Regions from separate parts of the Klebsiella quasipneumoniae subsp. quasipneumoniae genome, predicted to be linked through region 2. Evidence: riboswitches for the same ligand, from Rfam matches in the RefSeq annotation. Region 2 holds a riboswitch; the other holds the start of a gene.

Region 1 (7,675 bases), 1.1 Mb from region 2:
CCAGTGTGGCTGGTCATCCTCTCAGACCAGCTAGGGATCGTCGCCTAGGTGAGCCGTTACCCCACCTACTAGCTAATCCCATCTGGGCACATCTGATGGCATGAGGCCCGAAGGTCCCCCACTTTGGTCTTGCGACGTTATGCGGTATTAGCTACCGTTTCCAGTAGTTATCCCCCTCCATCAGGCAGTTTCCCAGACATTACTCACCCGTCCGCCGCTCGTCACCCGAGAGCAAGCTCTCTGTGCTACCGCTCGACTTGCATGTGTTAGGCCTGCCGCCAGCGTTCAATCTGAGCCATGATCAAACTCTTCAATTTAAGTTTGATGCTCAAAGAATTAAACTTCGTAATGAATTACGTGTTCACTCTTGAGACTTGGTATTCATTTTTCGTCCGAGGACGTTAAGAATCCATGTCACTTTGAGTGCCCACACAGATTGTCTGATAAATTGTTAAAGAGCAGTTGCAACGCGGCTTTCAGCTCACCGTTGCGAGGTCCCGTATAATACGTTTTCCTCATTCAGAGTCAAGCCCTTATTTTGCTTTTCTCTGTCGGTTTTCAGCGCTGAACTTCATCGCCGAAACCCTGCTGACCCGGCGGCTTGCTTGCCGTTGTTCCGTGTCAGTGGAGGCGCATTATAGGGAGTTCTGAGACGTTGACAAGCCCTGTTTTCAAAAAATTATTCAACCGTCTCTTTTTTGTGCAAAACGCCGTTAAAGCGGTAATTTTTCCAGCGTCGAGAAGCCATAGCGATGCAAAACGGGTAAAAGTTGTTCCGTTTCTGCCGTCAACGCCATGCAGAATGCTTTATTCTCGTCGCTGGACTTCGCATCCGGCGCTTCATGCTCTAACAGCCAGGCGGTGCGACGGGCAATCGCCGCGCCGGAATCGATCAGCCGCGTGCCCTCGGGCAGGACGCGCTGCAGCTCCTCCTGTAAAAGAGGAAAGTGGGTGCAGCCCAGCACCACCGTATCCGGCGGCTCCTGCATCCGCAGCCACGGGCGCAGGATACGGCGCAGTTCTTCTAACGGCACAGGCTCGCCGTGCAGCTTCGCTTCCGCCAGCTCCACCAGCTCCGCCGACCCCAGCATTTCAATCCGACATTCATTGGCAAAGCGGTCGATCAGCTCACGGGTATAAGGACGCTTTACGGTGCCGCGCGTCGCCAGCAGGCCGACAATGCCGTTCGCCGTTAAGCGGGCGGCGGGCTTAATCGCCGGCACCACGCCGACAACGGGGAAGGCGAACTTTTCACGCAGAGCAGGCAGGGAGACGGTACTGGCGGTATTGCAGGCGATCACCGCCAGCGCCAGGGGATAACGCTGCTGGACAGCGGTGACGATTTCCACAACGCGCTCAACGATAAACGCCTCGCTCTTCTCGCCATAGGGGAAGGCAACGTTATCGAAAGCATAGATGTAATGCAGATTCGGCAGCAGCTGCCGAATCTCATTATAAACCGACAACCCACCGACGCCGGAATCAAACACCAGCACGGTGGGACGTGGATCAGAAGGTGTAGCTGCCAGACAAGGTGTATTCCCGTCCTGCAGATTGGTAGCCATAAACTGTCTCGTAATCTTTATCGAACAGGTTGGCTATTTTACCACGAACTGTCAGGTGTGAGGTGACGGGATACGATAAACCGACATCCCAGAGGCTCAACCCACCCATATTGACGGTACGCGAGTTGTCGTAATCATAATCGTAGCGCTTGCCGATGTAGTGATACGTCACATCCCACCCCAGATCGTAGACCTGGCCGTTCAGCTCGTATTTCACCTGCTGCTTCGCCCGGCGATAGAGGATCTTGTTAGTTTCATCATCGCGAGGGTCAACATACTGCAGCGTCAGATGGTGCTCCACCGGCCCTGTGGTGACATTCCCCGTCCACTCCAGCCCCTTGATCGTCGCAGACTTGACGTTGTAATAGGCGTTGTTGTCGTAATCGATGAGGTTTTGAATCTCATAGCGATACGCGGAGAGACGCCAGTCGACCGGCCCCGTCAACCCTTCGAGGCCCGCTTCCCACTGCTTCGACTCCTCTGGCTTCAGGTTCGGGTTAGAGGCGATGCCAAAACGTTCCGCGCCGTACTGCTGTCCGAGGGAGGGGGCGAGGAATCCTGTACCGTACGAGAGCGTTGTCCGATAACCCTCGATAAATTCCCAGCCTGCCGCCGTCTGCCAGGTACCGTGCCAGCCAAACTGCTCGTCATGATCCTCACGGCCGGAAGCTTCCAGCGTCACGCTGTCAATCTGCTGCTGGCCCGTCAGATAAAGACCGGTGGTATCGCGCTTATACACGTCGGTACTGGTCGTTCCGCTGGATTTCAGCTTCTCCTGTTTCCAGTCTACGCCACCGCTCACTGCGCCATGGCCCACCACAACATTATTTCCCCATTGGATATAGCGTTGTTCCATATCATCCAGGGTGGTGCCCGCGGCATAGCGGCCAGCGTCGCTGCTGTAGTTGTAATCTTTAATACGCTGATAGTTCGCAATCAGCTGGGAGGAGTAAATTCCGGAATGGTAGTGCAGACCGGTGTCCCAGGATTGGGTATAGGACTGATCTTCATCGTTTCCACCTGCGTAGCCCCAGTTACCCTGGTCATAGTCAGCATTGGCGGAATAACCATAGCCGCGGAAGAACCCCGAGAAGTTGTCATCGAACTGATGCTGTACCCCGCCCCATAGCATTTTATTGCGGTAGCCGTCGCGATCGCTGTCGCCGCTATAAGAGGAGTTCGGCTGGACGTTAAACCCTTTGGTGGTCTGATAGGCGCCGGCAGCGGTAACCAGCGTATCGCCAAACCGCTTGTTAAAGGCGCCATCGTAGGACTGATAGCCGTTCGTTCCCGCGCCGGCGTTGATCTGCGAACGCTCAGCATCGGTCATGGTGATGATGTTCACCACCCCGCCGATCGCCCCGGAGCCGTACACCGCGGAGCGCGGGCCGCGAATGTATTCCACCCGCTGGACCAGAGAGATAGGGATCTGACTGATATCCACGCCGTTGGAGATCCCCGGACGCGCCATCGGCACGCCGTCGATCAGCACCAGCACGTGGCGAGCCTCCGTCCCCCGAACATACAGCGAAGCGCTCTGCCCCATGCCGCCGTTGCGGGCAATATCGACCCCGGGAAGACGACGCATGACATCGTTTAAATCTTTGGACTGCCAGCGGTCGATGTCATCGCGCGTCACTATATCGGTCGGCGCCAGCACGGTATTGACCGGCTGTTGAAAACGGTTTGCTGTCACCACCAACGTGTCTGAATTGCTGTCCTGCGCCCAGCCGGAAAATGCCGTGACGGATAAGGCCGTCATCAGCGAAGCTTTTTTAATCATTGTAAAAGCATCCGAAACAGAAAAAGGATGCCGCAGGTTTTATCAGTTGCTCGCGACGATAAAACCCAGTGCGACGTATTCCGGCAGGTCTTCGGGCTTGGAGGCTGTTTCAAGAAATAATGACTTCCCACGGCTAACCGCAGTGTCTGCACCGAGTGCGCTCATTTCTCACCTTCCTTACCGCTGCGCGTCAGCCCCAGATTTCCACTGGGTTCCCTTTTAACTCACAGGACCGGTAGGCGAATGCTACAATCAGAAACATATAGATGTCCAGACTGCTAATTATATTTCCCGCGGCATTCGAGGCTGGACATCCCCGGCGCTTTCCCTACAATCCCCGCGTACTTATTTTATTCAGGATACATCATGACCCCCGAACACCTTCCTACCGAACAATACGAAGCGCAGCTGGCAGAAAAAGTCGTCCGTTTGCAAACCATGATGGCGCCTTTTGCCGCGCCGGTTCCGGAAGTGTTTCGTTCGCCGGTCAGCCACTACCGTATGCGCGCCGAGTTCCGTCTGTGGCACGATGGCGACGACCTGTACCATATTATTTTCGATCAGCAGACCCGGTCGCGGATTCGCGTTGACAGCTTCCCGGCCGCCAGCGCGCTCATCAATCAGCTGATGACCGCCATGCTGGAGGGCGTGCGCAACAATCCCGTGCTGCGCCATAAGCTGTTTCAGATTGACTATCTGACCACCCTCAGCAACCAGGCGGTCGTCTCGCTGCTGTATCATAAAAAGCTCGATGATGCCTGGCGTGAGCAAGCGGAGGCGCTGCGTGACGCCCTGCGAGCCCAGGGGCTCAATGTGCATCTGATTGGTCGGGCGACTAAAACTAAAATCGAGCTCGATCAGGATTATATAGATGAACGCCTGCCGGTTGGCGGTCGGGAGATGATCTACCGTCAGGTGGAAAACAGCTTTACCCAACCGAACGCGGCCATGAACATTCAGATGCTGGAGTGGGCGCTGGATGTCACCAAAGGGGCGACCGGCGACCTGCTGGAATTGTACTGCGGCAACGGTAACTTCTCGCTGGCGCTGGCGCGTAATTTCGATCGCGTACTGGCCACCGAAATCGCCAAACCGTCGGTGGCGGCGGCGCAGTACAACATCGCCGCCAACCATATCGACAACGTGCAGATTATCCGCATGGCGGCTGAAGAGTTTACTCAGGCGATGAACGGCGTGCGTGAGTTCAACCGGCTGCAGGGTATCGATCTGCAAAGCTATCAGTGCGAGACTATTTTCGTCGATCCGCCGCGTAGCGGGCTGGACAGTGAAACGGAGAAAATGGTGCAGGCCTATCCGCGCATACTGTACATTTCGTGCAACCCGGAAACGCTGTGCCGTAATCTGGAAACGCTAAGCCAGACGCACAACATTACCCGGCTGGCGCTGTTCGACCAGTTCCCGTATACCCATCACATGGAGTGCGGCGTTCTGCTGACCCGGAAATAGGCCAAAAAAAACCGGCAACGTCATATTGCCGGTTTTTTATCACTGGCGGCTTATTCGGCGGCGGTATTTTTGCGGTTACGCATCTTGTAGCCAATCCAGAAGACCATCGCGACGGACAGAACGGCCGGGAAGAAGTTAGAGCCGATATCCGGGTACTCCGCACGCACGACGGTGCTGTACAACAGCACCCCGAGAATAAAAAAGGCGGCGGCCAGGCCCGGTAGCCCGACGGGCATACTGCGATTCTGATAGCGCTGATGCAGACAGTAGACCGTCAGCAGCAGGGATAAGATGGGGAAGACGGAAAACGGAACTATCGAACTGAACAGCGCCGCAAAGGCGCCATTAATAGATAACCCGGCAATCAGCGCCAGCAGCAGCGTACCTTTATCTTGAACTGAGTGTTTCATTGCTCGTCCTTCACGTTATTCGGAATGATGTGACATTTTTTCTTGTTCACGGCGATACCAGTAATACGCGCCTTTAGAGATCATTCTGAGCTGCAGTACCAACCGTTCTTCCAGCTGTCGGCGCTGTTCAGGGCCGACATCCAGCGCTTCCGCGCCAGCGCTAAAAACGATGGTGACCATAGCTTCAGCCTGCGCTTCGGTAAAGGCGCGCGGCATATGGTTTTCGAGTTCTAAATAGTCGGCGAGTTCCGCAATAAAATGCTGGATTTCGCGTGCGACGGCGGCGCGAAACGCCGCAGACGTTCCCGAGCGCTCGCGCAGCAGCAGGCGGAAAGCGTTCGGGTTGTTACCGATAAACTCCATAAAGGTCGAGACCGAGGTGCGGATCACGCTGCCGCCTTTGGCAATCCGCTGGCGCGCCTGGCGCATCAGCTGGCGCAGCATCAGTCCGCTCTCATCGACCATCGTCAGGCCTAACTCATCGACATCGCGAAAATGACGATAAAAGGACGTCGGCGCGATCCCTGCTTCCCGCGCCACTTCACGCAAGCTCAGGCTGGCGAAACTCCGCTCAGCGCTAAGTTGGCTGAATGCCGCTTCCACCAGCGAACGGCGGGTTTTTTCTTTTTGTTGTGCTCTTACGCCCATCACGATGTATGAATCCTTCCAATAGCCCTGCTGGCACTATACCAGAGATTAAAACTAATCGGTTTGCCCTGGATTGTGAATGATTGTTTACGAGCCGTTTCTGCTTTTATGCCGCAAAAAAGCACAACGATAATTGGGTTAAAGCGCAGCGAATGTTATCATCGTGTTTATTTTATGTATAAAACAGGTGAGTAATGCCATGTCACACTCTTGGGATTATGATGCAATAGTGATTGGTTCCGGTCCTGGCGGCGAAGGCGCCGCCATGGGACTGGTGAAACAGGGAGCACGCGTTGCCGTCATCGAGCGCTACCATAATGTCGGCGGCGGTTGCACCCACTGGGGCACCATCCCGTCGAAAGCCCTCCGCCATGCCGTCAGCCGTATTATCGAGTTTAACCAAAACCCCCTCTACAGCGACCACTCCCGCCTTCTTCGCTCTTCTTTCGCCGACATCCTTAACCATGCCGACAGCGTCATCAACCAGCAGACTCATATGCGCCAGGGATTCTATGAGCGCAACCACTGTGAAATTCTGCAGGGCAATGCCCACTTCGTTGATGAGCATACTCTGGCGCTGGAGTGCCATGACGGCACGGTCGAGACGGTGACCGCGGAGAAATTCGTTATCGCCTGCGGATCTCGCCCCTATCATCCGGCGGATGTCGATTTCCACCACCCGCGCATCTATGACAGCGATTCGATTCTCAGCCTGCAGCATGAGCCGCGCCATGTGATCATTTACGGCGCCGGGGTAATCGGTTGTGAATATGCGTCGATCTTCCGCGGCATGGAGGTGAAGGTCGATCTGATCAACACCCGCGATCGTCTGCTGGCCTTCCTCGATCAGGAGATGTCAGATTCGCTCTCCTATCACTTCTGGAACAGCGGCGTGGTCATTCGCCACAACGAGGAGTACGAAAAGATTGAAGGCGTTGATGACGGCGTCATCATGCATCTGAAATCCGGGAAAAAGCTCAAAGCGGACTGCCTGCTGTACGCCAACGGCCGCACCGGCAATACCGACACTCTGGCGCTGGAAAACATCGGACTGCAGACCGACAGTCGCGGCCAGCTGAAGGTCAACAGCATGTACCAGACCGCCCTTCCGCACATCTATGCGGTTGGGGATGTCATCGGCTATCCGAGCCTCGCCTCCGCGGCGTACGATCAAGGACGCATTGCCGCCCAGGCGCTGGTGAAAGGCGAAGCCTCAGCGCATCTGATTGAAGATATCCCGACCGGGATCTACACCATTCCGGAAATCAGCTCCGTCGGGAAAACCGAGCAGCAGCTGACGGCGATGAAAGTGCCGTATGAGGTGGGTCGCGCTCAGTTTAAACACCTGGCGCGGGCGCAAATCGTTGGCATGAGCGTGGGAACCCTGAAGATCCTGTTCCACCGGGAAACCAAGGAGATCCTCGGCATTCACTGCTTTGGCGAACGCGCAGCCGAAATCATTCACATCGGCCAGGCGATCATGGAGCAGAAAGGTGGTGGTAACACCATTGAGTACTTCGTCAACACCACCTTTAACTACCCGACCATGGCGGAAGCGTACCGGGTTGCCGCGCTGAACGGCTTAAACCGCCTGTTTTAACGCCTTGTCGAAATGGCCATCCATCGTGCCGCGGATGGCCTCCGCCAGATGTTCATAGCGGCTGCGCAGCGGTGAGCCCGGACGGTAAACCAGACCGATGGTGCGTCTTGGCTCTGGCTTAATGCACGGCAGGTAGACCACGCCATCGCGTTTTCTTTCTTGCGGCACTGCCAGCGCAGGCAGCAGGGTAATACCGCTGCCT
Region 2 (7,675 bases):
ATCGCCTGCTGCCCTTCGACGTGCGGCGATTCGACGTTAAGGCACAGGGTGACGCCGGAAGGAGTCACAATGGAGACCTGATGAATGAGGTGCTGGCGCATCACCATCAGCGCCGCGACCTTTGCCGCCGCCGTCGCGCAGGATCCGGTGGTATAGCCTTTGCGCAGCGTCTTGCCGTTGTGCCACACCGGGGCGTCGAAGGATTGCTCGCTCATCTCGCCCCCTGTAAGTGGTACAGAATGGCGTTGACGATAGCGGCGGCGACGTTGCTGCCGCCTTTACGACCCAGCGCGGCAATGCCCGGCAGGCCGCTCTGCGTCAGGGCCTCTTTCGACTCCGCCGCGCCGACGAAGCCGACCGGCACGCCAATCACGCCGTTGACCGCGACATCATGCTCCAGCAGACGAAACAGCGCGGTGGGCGCATTGCCGAAAACAAACACCTTCTCGCCCTCTTCGGCAACCGCAATATCGACCGCCGCCATCGAGCGGGTCATCCCCTGCGCTTTGGCCTCCGCCACCACGCGCGGATCGCTGATATAGCAGCGGCACTCGCCGCCGAATTTCGCCAGCAGGGTTTTATTGATCCCGGAAAGGGCCATGGTGGTATCGGTATAAAGCGTGCAGGGCTGGCTCAGGGCGGCGCTTAAGCGAGGAAGCACGTCGGGAGAAAACCACAGGATATCCAGCCAGTCAAAATCGGCGGTGGTGTGGATCACCCGCTTGATAATGGCTTCGTGTAGCGGGCTGGCAAAGCGGTAGTCCGGGCGGGTCTGCGCAATAATGTCGCCAATAATGTCGAAGCTTTTCGCCTCAATCGCCTGCGGTTGCTGGATATAGTGCATTCATTTGTCCTCAGGCTGCGCCGACCAGCCAGAACCGGATCGCCATAAACAGCGCCAGCGCCAGGGTCGAAGACACCCACATCAGTCGAATCGTTCGGGAAATATCGTCTACGGAAATATCGCGCGTCGCCTCGCCAATCCACGGCTTCTCCACGCGCTGTCCAAAGTAATCGTTAGGGCCGCCAAGCCGGATGCCGAGCGCCCCGGCGACGGTGGCCTCCGACCATCCGCAGTTCGGGCTGCTGTGGTTGTAGCGGTCGCGCCAGCCGATGCGCAGCGCGCGGCCGCCCGCTTCACCGCAGAGGAAAGCGGCGAGGCTGATAAGCAGCCAGCTCAGGCGAGCGGGGATAAAGTTGGCGACATCATCGAGGCGGGCGCTGACCATGCCGATGGCCCGGTATTTTTCGTGCTTATAGCCGACCATCGAATCCAGGGTGTTGACCGCTTTATAGGCCATCGCCAGCGGCGCGCCGCCGAGCAGCAGGAAGAAGAGCGGCGCGATAATCCCGTCAACGGTGTTCTCCGCGACGGTTTCCACCACCGCGCGATTAATCTGCTGCGGCGCAAGCTGCGTCGTGTCGCGCCCGACAATCCATGAGAGTTTGACGCGGCTTTCCGCCAGATCCCCCGCGCGCAGCGGGCGCTCGACGTCCCGCGCCGACTGCGCCAGGCAGCGTCCGGCCAGCACGGTGAAAATCATCCAGACCTCAACCAGCCAGCCAAGCCACGGATGAATCCTCTGCGCCAGCGTCAGCACGCCCCAGCAGACGCTCCACGTTAGTCCGACCACAACTATCCACATCACCCCGCCGCCGACGCGCAGGGCGACATCGCTGCGGCAATAGCGGCGCACGCCGCGCTGAACGGCGGCGATCAGGCTGCCAATCCAGCGCACCGGATGCGGCCAGCTCTGCGGATCGCCGATGATAAAATCGAGGAGCCAGGCAACGCCCCATGCCAGCAGCGTCATAGCGCGCTCCTTGCCGCAGCCAGCCAGTGGTTGAGCATGGTGGGGCGCTGCGCAAAGTGCAGGTGCAGATAGCTGGCGAACGTGTTGCCCACCTGCCAGCCGCCGGACCACTGCTGAAGGGTCATACCGTCGCGGACCTTGCGGCAGGCCAGAACCGCCGGGGACTCGGGAGTAAAATCCGAGTAGTGAAATTCATGCCCGCGCAGGGTTTCGCCGGGCGCCGCCAGCAGCGTTTGCCGCATCGCCCGCGCCTCGCAGTAGCCAAAGCGGGTAAGCCGTTTGCCCATCTTGCTGTGGCCGGGGATCAGGTTGGCCATCGGATAGATGTCGCCGCTGGCGTCTTCCAGGGAGCTGCCGAGATACATCAAACCGCCGCATTCGGCGTAAATCGCCACCCCGCGCCGGTGCGCCTCCCGCAGCTGCGCCAGCATCGGCGTATTGGCCGCCAGCGCGGCAGCATGAATTTCCGGATAGCCGCCGCCGAGCCAAATCATCTGGCACGGTGGCAGCTCGCTATCGTGCAGCGGGCTGAAGCGCACGATATTCACTCCGCAGCGTTCAAGCAGCGAGAGGTTATCCGGGTAGTAAAAGTTGAAGGCCTCGTCGTCGGCCAGCGCCAGCGTCAGGCCCGCGCCAGCATCAGGAGACGGCAGCGCCGGCCACTCCCCGGCGGGCAGGATGGAGAGCTGGCTGAGGGTAAGAAGCTGTTCAATATCCAGCGTTTGCGCCAGCGTTTGGGCAAAATCGCGCCACGGCTGCTGATTGACCAGCGACTCGCGGGCGGTAACCAGCCCCAGATGGCGTTCGGGTAACGCCACCCCTTCCACTCGCGGTACGTAGCCGAGCACCGGCAGCCCGCAGTAGCGTTCAATGGCGCCTTTGAGAAGCTGATAATGGGATTCGCTGTTGACGCGGTTGACGATAACGCCGGCAATGTTGAGGCTGGGGTCGAAGTGTTGAAATCCCATCACCGTGGCGGCGATGGAGGTGGAAACCGCTTTGCCATCTACCAGCAAAATGACCGCACAGCCGAGCTGTTTAGCCATCGCGGCGGTGCTGCAGTAGCCAGGGTCGGTACCGAAGCCGTCATACAGCCCCATCACGCCCTCAATGACCGCGATATCCGCCCGCTGCATCTGTTCGCAAAATAGCGCGTTAAGCACCGGCTCCGGGAGCATAAAGCTGTCGAGGTTGCGGGAAGCGACGCCGCTGACGGCGGTGTGCCAGCCGGTGTCGAGGTAGTCCGGGCCGACTTTGCAGGGCTGAACCCGCATGCCGCGCTGCTTCAACAGGCTGAGCAGGCCAAGCGTGACCGTAGTTTTACCACAACCGCTGCCGGTACCTGCGAGAATGAATGCGTGCTGCCTGGCTGCCATACCCCGATCCTGTGCCGGGTGGTAGGGCTGCGTGCATTCCCAGTCTTTCGACTGTACGCATCTGAGCAACCCACTTCCCACCGAAGTTGTTGATTATTACCGACAGGCAGGTCTTCTGGCTTAGCGTCGTCCTTCCCCATCCTTCCCAATCCGGTAAACAGATCAGTGGCTAAATATGGGTTCGTCAGCATCACAGCAGCGGGGGCTGCGGGGGATTCACACCCCCTTCCCTGGCGCCTGTCGGTTTAGTCCGTCATGATTCGAGCGGGATGAAATCCACTTGAATGATTCCCGGAACATCTTACGGAAGCAGGATGGCTTCCGTCGTGTTTAATTTTTAAATACCAAAGCTATTTCATTACGCCGATGGCGCGCTGAAAGCCATTTCGGATATCACTCTATCCCATCAAATAAATAAAAACTGGTGCAGTTTATCGTTCTCTCATTATTATTTTGTTGCGCTATGACAATTTATTGCTGTGAATGAGATATTTTCATTTTAGAATGAGCAGGATAAGCGGGTATAACAAAAACCGGCGATAACAAATTATTGTCATTTAAACTGACTCAGTTTGTGATCTGGCGTTAATTTGCTGACGATAGGCCTGCGGAGTCACCTGATAGGCCTGGCGAAAAACTTTGCAAAAATAGCTGGTTTGCGAAAATCCTAAATTCCGCGCAATGCTGGCGATGCTCCAGTCGCTGTGGCATAGCAGCTCTTTGGCGCTCACCATCCGCTGATGGTTGACCCAGGCATTAAAGCCGATACCCTGATATTTTTTGAACAGCTTACTGAAGTAATAGGGGCTGAGATAAACGTGAGCGGCGACGTCTTCCAGGCGAAGCTCGTCGGATAAATGGGCGTCAATGTAGCGCAGCGCCTTCTTCATTTTGCTGTCATGAGGGCTGGCAACGCGGCTGGCGCGCGCAGGTTCCGGCTGCTGGGGATTATCTTTAATCACCACAAAGTTGAGCTGTTTTTTAAGGCAGTTTTCGACGATGAGCTTCAGTAAATCAGCAGAAGCAATCACTCTGGCGTAGTCCATTTCCGGCACGTCGCGAAACGCTTTAAGCAGCTCGGGGTCGGCCTGCCAGCGGTCATCCACGTTGAGGATATCGACCAGTTCAACATCGTTGCTTAAGCGCACCTGGCCACAAAGCACAAAGCCCACAAGGTGCCCGGCAATGACCAGAGGAATGGAGAAATCGGTTAACCCGGCGTGGCAGCGGTAGATACAGAGCTGATCGGTTTTAGACGCCTCAAGCCCGCCGCAGCGGTCGCTCATTCGACAGCGGGTGCTGTGCTGGGGATGCTGGCGCATCAGCTGGCAAAAAGGGGTGAAGTTAAACAGTTCAGATATTTCATCACCATGAATATTGACGACCACCACCGCCAGACTGGTGGCCTGCGCAAAATCCTGTGCGATTTTATTAATGAGTTCTGAGTTCAGTGTGCTCGCAGAAATCATGATAAAACCTCTCAGTTAATTTTTTGTTATAAATAAAACATTTCTTTAATATTTACTTCCTTTCATCATCCATTGCCGCCAACGATAAAAGAATAATACGATAGCAAAAGTCTCCCATCCGTGGGAGACGTTTTTGGCGAGTTCGTGATACCGGTTCATGAAAATTTTTGGCTATTTCAGCCGTGACCTTAATCCTCTAATTTACAGGTATTACACGGTAGATTATTACCAATCAGATAACGATAGATGGCCGCGCCGAGACAGGCGCCGATCAATGGCGCAATAATCGGCACAATAAAGTACGGAATATCCCTTCCGCCGGTCATCGCGATATCGCCCCAACCCGCCATCCACGTAAACAGCTTCGGCCCAAAATCACGCGCCGGATTCATCGCAAAGCCGGTTAGCGGCCCGGTTGAAGCGCCAATGACCGCCACCAGCAGGCCGATCAGCAGCGGAGCCAGCGGCCCTTTCGGTACGCCGTTGCCGTCGTCGGTCAGCGCCATAATCATCCCCATCAGCATGGAGGTGATCACCACTTCAACCAGCGCCGCATGCCAGATGCTCAGCGATGCCGCCGGGTAGGTGCTGAAAATACTCGCCAGCTGCAGGCTCTCTACGCTGCCGCGCGCGATATGGTGGGCGGATTCAAACTCGGTGAACATCGTGCTGTACAGCACATAGGCCAGCACCGCGCCGCCAAAGGCGCCGGCAACCTGTGAAACGATATAGGGAAAAACTTTTCGGCCGGGAAAGCAGGCAAACAGCCATAACGCGACGGTCACCGCCGGGTTGAGATGCCCGCCGGATATTCCCGACGTCAGATACACGGCAAGCGAGATCCCCAGACCCCAGATAATGCATATCTCCCACAGTCCGAGGCTGGCGCCCGCCACCTTTAACGCGCTCAGGCAGCCGATGCCGAAAAACAAAAACAGCCCGGTGCCCAGAAACTCGGCGGTACATTGCGCTTTTAACGAATCATTCATGGTGACACCTTCTTAGCAGAGTTCGTGTCCTGACCAGCCAACATCCTGCTGGCAGTAGAGTACAACGCGCACCACTATATGAACTCCCGTCCGCAAATTGTTGGCAACCTGCTGACGGCAGCCTCCGGAAAATTCGGGTATCAATAACAAATTATTGTCATTAAATAACGCAGAATTGCATTACTGACCCGCGGCTTTCGCCATTATGCCACCGCCATGGCATGCAAAAATATTGCTAAAACCAACTCATCGTTTTCCAACAAACATCACAAATCAGTTTCTCGCACATAGCAGATAAAATTAAAATCGTCATGAACAAATTTGTAAATATGGAATATACAAAACAAGATAATCACATCAGCGAAAATAAAAATAACAAATAACATCAAACACTTAAATAAATAAACGACAATTTTATCTTATCCAATACCCACTATTTTTTCACCATCACATTGAAGTCAGCCATTCTTTTTCCTCGCATCTTCTTATAGTCCCCACTATCGGAACACTCCATGCGAGGTCTTTATGCAACAAGAAGCACTAGGAATGGTAGAAACCAAAGGCTTAACCGCAGCCATAGAGGCCGCTGATGCAATGGTTAAGTCAGCCAATGTGATGTTAGTGGGCTATGAAAAGATTGGCTCCGGGCTGGTAACCGTCATCGTGCGCGGCGACGTTGGCGCAGTAAAAGCGGCCACCGATGCGGGCGCCGCCGCCGCACGTAACGTGGGTGAAGTGAAAGCCGTACACGTCATCCCACGCCCTCACACCGATGTAGAAAAAATCTTACCGAAGGGAATTAGCCAATGAGCAGCAATGAGCTGGTTGAACAGATCATGGCTCAGGTGATTGCCCGCGTGGCAACGCCGGAACAGCAGGCCATCCCTACTGAAAACCATCCAATACGAGAGACGGCTATGGCAGAAAAAAGCTGCAGTTTAACGGAATTTGTCGGGACCGCCATTGGCGACACCCTGGGTCTGGTTATCGCCAACGTCGATACCGCCCTGCTGGACGCGATGAAGCTTGAAAAGCGCTATCGCTCCATCGGCATTCTCGGCGCCCGCACCGGCGCTGGCCCGCACATTATGGCGGCGGACGAAGCGGTGAAAGCCACCAACACCGAAGTGGTCAGCATTGAGCTGCCGCGCGATACCAAAGGCGGCGCGGGCCACGGTTCGTTGATTATTTTAGGCGGCAACGACGTGTCCGACGTTAAGCGCGGGATTGAAGTGGCGCTGAAAGAGCTCGACCGCACCTTCGGCGATGTTTACGGCAATGAAGCCGGACATATCGAGCTGCAGTACACCGCCCGCGCCAGCTACGCCCTGGAAAAAGCCTTCGGCGCGCCGATTGGCCGCGCCTGCGGCATTATCGTCGGCGCACCGGCCTCCGTTGGCGTGCTGATGGCCGATACCGCCCTGAAGTCAGCCAACGTGGAAGTCGTGGCGTATAGCTCTCCGGCGCACGGCACCAGCTTCAGTAACGAAGCCATCCTGGTGATTTCCGGCGACTCCGGCGCGGTCCGCCAGGCAGTCACCTCCGCGCGCGAAATCGGTAAAACCGTCCTTGCGACCCTCGGTTCTGAACCGAAAAACGATCGCCCGTCCTACATCTGATACCCACGAGGCTGATTCATGAGATCGAAAAGATTTGAAGCACTGGCGAAACGCCCTGTGAATCAGGACGGCTTCGTTAAGGAGTGGATCGAAGAAGGCTTTATCGCGATGGAAAGCCCGAACGATCCGAAACCGTCGATAAAAATCGTTAACGGCGCGGTGACCGAGCTGGACGGGAAACCGGTGAGCGATTTTGACCTGATTGACCACTTTATCGCCCGCTACGGTATCAACCTGAATCGCGCCGAAGAAGTGATGGCGATGGATTCGGTCAAGCTGGCCAACATGCTGTGCGATCCGAACGTTAAACGCAGCGAAATCGTCCCGCTGACCACCGCGATGACGCCGGCAAAAATTGTCGAAGTGGTTTCGCATATGAACGTCGTTGAGATGATGATGGCGATGCAG

Evidence for each region. Region 2 has a riboswitch for cobalamin ahead of LGM20_RS04895 (cobyrinate a,c-diamide synthase). Riboswitches for the same ligand answer to the same signal wherever they lie in the genome.
Region 1: another riboswitch for cobalamin. It lies ahead of btuB (TonB-dependent vitamin B12 receptor BtuB); the one in region 2 lies ahead of LGM20_RS04895 (cobyrinate a,c-diamide synthase).

What each region holds. Positions count from the first base shown of each region.
Region 1 covers NZ_CP084876.1:5,183,253-5,190,927, forward strand. The annotation lists rRNA gene LGM20_RS24805 (16S ribosomal RNA) at 1-317, opposite strand, end outside; gene murI (glutamate racemase) at 714-1,565, opposite strand; gene btuB (TonB-dependent vitamin B12 receptor BtuB) at 1,510-3,348, opposite strand; cobalamin riboswitch at 3,414-3,600, opposite strand; gene trmA (tRNA (uridine(54)-C5)-methyltransferase TrmA) at 3,715-4,815, shown strand; gene LGM20_RS24825 (YijD family membrane protein) at 4,866-5,225, opposite strand; gene fabR (HTH-type transcriptional repressor FabR) at 5,241-5,876, opposite strand; gene sthA (Si-specific NAD(P)(+) transhydrogenase) at 6,073-7,473, shown strand; gene oxyR (DNA-binding transcriptional regulator OxyR) at 7,456-7,675, opposite strand, start outside.
Region 2 covers NZ_CP084876.1:972,657-980,331, reverse strand. The annotation lists gene cbiD (cobalt-precorrin-5B (C(1))-methyltransferase CbiD) at 1-215, opposite strand, end outside; gene LGM20_RS04905 (cobalt-precorrin-8 methylmutase) at 212-844, opposite strand; gene cbiB (adenosylcobinamide-phosphate synthase CbiB) at 855-1,814, opposite strand; gene LGM20_RS04895 (cobyrinate a,c-diamide synthase) at 1,811-3,190, opposite strand; cobalamin riboswitch at 3,279-3,446, opposite strand; gene pocR (transcriptional regulator PocR) at 3,748-4,659, opposite strand; gene pduF (propanediol diffusion facilitator PduF) at 4,848-5,648, opposite strand; gene pduA (propanediol utilization microcompartment protein PduA) at 6,174-6,458, shown strand; gene pduB (propanediol utilization microcompartment protein PduB) at 6,455-7,267, shown strand; gene pduC (propanediol dehydratase large subunit PduC) at 7,286-7,675, shown strand, end outside.